Verminephrobacter eiseniae EF01-2: one gene and its partner. The protein of the gene in region 1 interacts with the protein of each later gene in a pairwise test. Links are inferred from orthologs where the notes say so. Each region holds a gene or a part of one and is shown in the gene's direction. Other genes may lie near its edges.

Region 1 (3,106 bases):
TCGCAGCCGGCCACGTCAGCGAACGTGACCTGGTTGTTGTTTTCGTCGAGCATGCGCGCCTTGCTCTTGCCGAAGCTGAATGCGCCGCCCTTGCCGCCCCCTTGCATCTGGCGCATGAAGTACACCCAGATGCCGACCACCGCCAGTATGGGGGCCCAGTTGATCAGCAGCGTCAGCAGCAGGGAGCCTTCTTCGCGGGGTTTGACGTCGAATTTGACGTTGTGGTTGAGCAGGTCGCCCACCAGGCCCCGGTCGAGCACCGATGCATTGGTGCGAATCTTGCTGCCATCGGTGGTCGTGGCAACGATTTCACCGCCGCTCAAACCCTCGGGGATGGTGGCGCTCCTGATGCGGTCATTGCGGACTTCTTCAAGAAATTCGGAATAGCCGATAGCCCCCGCGCCGGCTGCGCCACGGGCATCGAACTGTTTGAACACCGTGAACAGCACCAAGGCAATGACCAGCCAGACGGCAATTTTTGAAAACCACTGATTATTCAAGCGGAACTCCAGTTGCGGGGGACAGAGAAACGGACACCTGGCCGCCATGGCCCACAGCGCATGTACATGGGGCGTATTTTAAGGCTTTCAAGCGGCGCTGCCGGGCTCAATCTCCGTTGGCGGGCATGGAATTGGTGCCGATCGGCACCAATGGCGCAGGCTCGGCGGCCGTGCCCGATCGGGAGTCAAGCCCGTTCGGGCTGGCCTTTTTCAGACCCCTGCCGAGCAAAAAGGTCTCGGACGACTTGTCGCGCGAGGCTTTGGGTTTCAATGGCACCACCCGCAGGAAGGTCTGCTTGAACAGCGCGGCCAGATCACTGTAGCCGCTGCCGTGGAACAGCTTGACCAGCAGCGCTCCGTCCGGTTTCAAATGCCGGCAAGAAAAAGCCACGGCCAACTCCACCAGGTCGGCCATGCGGGCCGCATCGGCGCACGCGATGCCCGACAGGTTGGGCGCCATGTCGGACACCACCACATCCACCACCCGCCCGGCCAGGGCCTGCTCCAGGCGCTGTTGCACATCGGGTGCGCGAAAATCGCCATGCAGACAGGTCACGCCTTCCAGGGGTTCCATCGGGAGAATGTCCAGTGCGATGATGGCGCCCTCGGCCGCCATGCGCCGGCGCAGGTACTGGCTCCAGGCCCCCGGGGTTGCGCCGAGGTCGACCACGGTGTAGCCCGGTCTGATCAGTCCCAGTTGCTCGTCGATCTCCCTGAGCTTGTAAGCGGCGCGGGCACGGTAGCCCTCTTTGCGGGCCCGTTGGACGTAGGGGTCATTGACATGCTGATCGAGCCAGGCTTTGTTGACCTTCTTGCTGCGGGTTTTGACTTTCATCGCTTTTTCTTCCTGCCCCGATAATACGGCCCATGCCCTCTATCGAACTGACGCCTGCGCAATGCCGGGAACAGCGCGCCCATGCCCATCGCCTGGCCCCCGTGGTACTGATCGGCAGTGATGGCCTGACGCCTGCCGTGCTCAGGGAGATCGACGCTGCACTGAACGCCCACGGGCTGATCAAGGTGCGGGTTTTCAATGACGACCGCGCCGCCCGCGAGCGCATGTACCAGCAGTTGACGGCGGATCTGAACGCGGCCCCGGTCCAGCATATCGGCAAGCTGCTGGTGCTGTGGCGCCCGCTGCCGGTCAAGGAGCGCGTGGTCGATGAAGACCGTGGCCCCGGCCCGCGCGATGTCAGAGTGCTCAAATACAGCAAACGTGGCGGCCAGCGCCCCGAAATCAAACAGTTGCGCGTGCTGGGCAATCAGCGCTTGACGCCGGGCGGGCGGATCAAGCGCGCCCGGCCCCTGCAAAAATCGGTCAAGAAGCGCCAGGCCAACGGATGAGCCTCCTGGCAGAACCGGCCAGCGCGGCCCGGGCGCGCCATATCCTGTGCATGAAATGGGGCACGAAATACGGCCCCGAATATGTCAACCGGCTCTATGCGATGGTGCGGCGGCACCTGCGGGGCGAGTTTGGTTTTGTCTGCCTGACCGACGACGGCGCCGGCATCCGCAGCGAAGTGCAGTGCCTGCCCATACCCCCGCTGGCGCTGCCTGCGGGCATTCCCGAGCGCGGCTGGAACAAACTGCTCACCTTCAGCGCAGACCTGCATGGGCTGCAAGGCACGGCCTTGTTCCTCGATGTCGATGTGGTCATCACCGCCGGGCTGGATGAGTTTTTCACCCACCCGGGCGAGTTCCTGATCATCCATGACTACAAGCGCCCTTGGCGCGTCACGGGCAATTCGTCGGTGTACCGCTTCGAGCTTGGCGCACATGCGGATGTGCTGGAGCATTTTCGCGGGCATTGCGCCCAATTGCGGGCACAGTTTCGCAACGAGCAAGCCTACCTGTCCGACTTTTTGCATCGGCAGGGCAAATTGCAGTATTGGCCTGCCGCATGGTGCCCGAGTTTCAAATACCACGGCATACCGCCCTGGCCGACCAACTACTGGCGCCCGCCAGTGTTGCCCGCCGGGGCGCGCATCGTGATTTTTCACGGGGAATGCAATCCGCCGGACGCGCTGGCCGGACGGCGCAATCGCCGTTGGCGCCATATCCGCCCTGCCGCCTGGGTGGCAGAGCATTGGCGCGAATAGCGGGCTCGTTCCACGGGTCCGGGTTTGGTTGTTCGGAGTACCGGCGCACCCAGTGGTTGAGCGGTGCCCCAATGCAAGGCGGCCCCGGATTGCGCCCGGTGCGCCACCGAATCAGTGCGAACGGAACATCCGCAGCACCTCCGTTCGCACCATGGCCAGCAGTGCGTCCAATGACGCCTCCGGCGGCGCCGAACGCAGGCGCATGATGCCCACGCGCGGCAAGGACATGCTGGGCACCACTTCCAGCATTCTCAGCCCATGGTGGTGGATGAGATAGCGGCCAGCGTCGGCACGGAGCGCGCCGACAGTCCCCGCCGCATGGTGCAAGATGGTGCCGATTGCCGGGATCGAGCTGGCTTCCACGACACCGTGTGGCAAGCCGTGGCCGTGCAGTGTCAGTTCACGCCGCAGCGTCATCCAGACCAGGGAGTTGCGCGGGGGCAGCACCCAGGGCAGCCGGCACAGGTCGGCCAAGTCCAGCGGACCCTCCAGCCCTGGGGTGTCGGC
Region 2 (3,246 bases), 2.7 Mb from region 1 along the record:
CACCCCCAGCACGGCAATACGAACCCCGTGCTTTTTTGCCATATCGATGCCGACAGCCAGGTCGCTGTCGCCAGTCACCAAGACGGCATCACAGATGGCGTGATGACCAGCCAGTTCGAGCAGATCGGTGGCGATCAGGGACGCAATGTCCCTTTGCTGGTCTCGGCCGTTGATCGTGCCGGCGCGAAACTGCACGTCATCGATGTTGGCCAGGGATCGCTGTTGAGGCGTGAAGCCGTTGGCCATCACGCCGTCATACCAGTAGACACGCAGCAGTTCTTTGCGGGTCAGATCCAGCGTAGAGCGTGATTTATCCAGCAGCGCCTCGATGAGGCCGGCCGGATCGACGATATCCAGGTCGGCCCGCGAGGTGCTTGCCCGGTTGCTGACGATGTCGATGGCCTGGCGAAAAAGGTAGTCGGCATCGACCATCACGACGAAGCGATTCATTTTTGCTCTCCCAAAAATAGATAAGCCCCCTGGCGCGGGGGGCAGATGTTGGCCGGGCCCGGACAGATAAGGAAGGGCCCGGCCAGCCGGGGCGAAAGTATATGTGGCCGAATGCCGGTGCGACCGTCCAGAGGGCAGGGCGGTGCGCAAAAGACAAGCCCGCTGCGGCCATCTGTTTCTGCCGTTCGATGGCCATGCACCACGTTGGGCAGGGCGCCGGGTATTTTTCCTGCCATAATCGCGCCCAGACCATCGGCCTGCATAGACATCGGCAGCCGAACCGGGATCCCCTCAGGGCCGGATCTGCAAGCAGCAGTTCATCCGCCCCCGGATCACCATCCCCCGCCCCAAGATCCCACCCGCTGCGCCAAAGAGCCCATCCATGCACTTAAACGAACTCAAGGCACTGCATGTGTCTGAAGTCCTCAAGCAAGCTGAAGACCTCGAAATCGAAAACACCGGCCGCATGCGCAAGCAGGAGCTGATGTTTGCCATCATCAAAAAGCGCGCCAAAACGGGCGAGCAGGTGTTTGCCGACGGCGTTCTGGAAATCCTGCCTGACGGATTCGGCTTTCTGCGCAGCCCCGACACCAGTTTCACCGCCAGCACCGATGACATCTACATCTCGCCCAGCCAGGTGCGCCGCTTCAACCTGCACACGGGCGACATGATCGAAGGCGAGGTGCGCACGCCCAAGGATGGCGAGCGCTACTTTGCCCTGACCAAGCTCGACGCCGTCAACGGCGGCCCGCCCGAGCAGAACAAGCACAAGGTGATGTTCGAGAACCTGACGCCGCTGTTCCCCAAGGAGCAGATGCGGCTGGAGCGCGAAATCAAGGGCGAGGAGAACATCACCGGCCGCATCATCGACATCATTGCGCCGCTGGGTCGCGGCCAGCGCGCGCTGATCGTGGCCCCGCCCAAGAGCGGCAAGACGGTGATGATGCAGCACATCGCGCACGCGATCACGGCCAACAACCCCGATGTGCACCTGATGGTGCTGCTGGTCGATGAGCGCCCGGAAGAAGTGACCGAGATGCAGCGCACGGTCAAGGGCGAGATCATCGCCTCGACCTTCGACGAGCCCGCTGCGCGCCATGTGCATGTGGCCGAAATGGTGATCGAGCGCGCCAAGCGCCTGGTCGAGCTCAAGAAAGACGTGGTGATCCTGCTGGACTCCATCACCCGCCTGGCCCGCGCCTACAACAACGTGGTGCCCTCGTCGGGCAAGGTGCTGTCCGGCGGGGTCGATGCCGCCGCCCTGCAACGCCCGAAGCGCTTTTTCGGCGCCGCGCGCAAGGTCGAAGAAGGCGGCTCGCTGACCATCATCGCCACGGCGCTGGTCGACACCGGCAGCCGCATGGACGAAGTGATCTTTGAAGAATTCAAGGGCACCGGCAACTGCGAAATCCACCTGAACCGCCGCCTGTACGAAAAGCGCGTATTCCCCGCGATCGAACTGAACAAGAGCGGCACGCGGCGCGAAGAACTGCTGCTGGCGCCCGAGATCCTGCAAAAGACCCGCATCCTGCGCCAGTTCATGTACAGCATGGATGAAATCGAGTCCATGGAACTGATGATCAAGAACATGAAGGCCACCAAGACCAATGTGGACTTCTTCGACATGATGCGCCGGGGCGGGTGAAGCCCGTCGCGGTCGAGCCGGTCATTCACCGGGCGGCATGGCCAGCCGCCGCTCACTTTCGAACACCCGCCGCTCACCGCTGAGCGGATCGACGAACTCCAGCGCGCGCGCCAGCAACTGCAATGGCCGCGAATAGTCCCCCGGGGGCGGGTCGTCGACCACCGGGTAGAACGGATCGTTGCGCAGCGGCAAGCCCAGGGCCGCCATATGCACCCGCAGCTGATGCCGCTTTCCGGTGCTCGGGGACAGGCGGTAATGCGCCCAGTCGCCGGCCACCGCCAGCAATTGCATATGGGTGTGGCTGTTGGGCGGGCCCGGCACCTCCTGCATGCGAAAGAACTGCGGGCCAGGCTCGATGCGGCTCGTGTGATCGCGGGGGAAAACCACGTCGGCGCGCCAGGGCGCAATCGCCTCGTAATGCTTGGTGATCCGCCGCTCGCGAAACAGGGCCTGGTACGCGCCCCGGGTGCATTGCTGCACCGACAGCAGGACCAGCCCGGCGGTATCGCGGTCGATGCGGTGCACGGGCGACAACTGCGGCAAGCCCAGTTGGCGCTTCAGGCGCACCAGCAGCGTGTGCTGCAGGTAGCGGCCCGAGGGCGTCACCGGCATGAAGTGCGGCTTGTCGGCCACCACCAGATGCGGGTCTTGGTGCAGCAGCGTCGGGGCAAACGGCAGCACCGGCTCGGCGCTCAGGCTGCGGTAGTAATACAGGCGCAGGCCGCCCTCGAACGGCTGCTCGGGCGCAACGCACCGGCCGCGCTCATCGACCACATCGCCGGCGTGCATGCGCTGGCGCCACTGCTCGCGCGCCACCATCGGCAAGCGCTGCGCGAGAAAGTCCAGCATGCTGCCCTGGCCCCGCGTCGGCAGCACCACGCAACTGGGGCTGACGCCGGCGCGCACCGGCAGGACCTGGGGATGGCGCGGGTTGTGCATGGCGTGCAGCTTTACTCGGGCTTGCATGGCGCGGCGCGTCACCCACGGCGTATGAAACCGGGGCAGCCCACGGCCAGGGGCGCCGCGCAACCGGCTTTGCCAAGCCGCTGGCGGCGTCCCGGGCAGGGGCCGCAGCCGGTCTGCGGGTGTTTCACCTGAACAAATCCAGCAAAAATGCCTGCACCGGCTGTCGCGCTGCGCGCAGGTTCAGC

What was found.
Region 2: the proteins of VEIS_RS01055 (region 1) and rho interact in binary tests that used the Escherichia coli proteins (3 or more experiments, as listed by UniProt). The link is inferred for Verminephrobacter eiseniae EF01-2 from one-to-one orthologs.

The regions. Positions count from the first base shown.
Region 1 is NC_008786.1:232,637-235,742, forward strand. Bases 318-3,105 are described here. They hold VEIS_RS01055 (YhbY family RNA-binding protein), read left to right. Parts: upstream 318-1,367; coding sequence 1,368-1,844; downstream 1,845-3,105. Other genes in these bases: ftsH (ATP-dependent zinc metalloprotease FtsH), read right to left, coding at 318-500; VEIS_RS01050 (RlmE family RNA methyltransferase), read right to left, coding at 607-1,335; VEIS_RS01060 (hypothetical protein), read left to right, coding at 1,841-2,599; VEIS_RS01065 (LysR substrate-binding domain-containing protein), read right to left, coding at 2,711-3,105. Also shown: more of ftsH, read right to left, coding at 1-317; more of VEIS_RS01065, read right to left, coding at 3,106-3,106.
Region 2 is NC_008786.1:2,945,478-2,948,723, forward strand. What follows is about bases 36-2,963. They hold rho (transcription termination factor Rho), read left to right. Parts: upstream 36-832; coding sequence 833-2,095; downstream 2,096-2,963. Other genes in these bases: VEIS_RS24760 (NYN domain-containing protein), read right to left, coding at 36-450; VEIS_RS12695 (pseudouridine synthase), read right to left, coding at 2,117-2,963. Also shown: more of VEIS_RS24760, read right to left, coding at 1-35; more of VEIS_RS12695, read right to left, coding at 2,964-3,034; VEIS_RS12700 (dienelactone hydrolase family protein), read right to left, coding at 3,186-3,246. UniProt on the Escherichia coli protein: Facilitates transcription termination by a mechanism that involves Rho binding to the nascent RNA, activation of Rho's RNA-dependent ATPase activity, and release of the mRNA from the DNA template.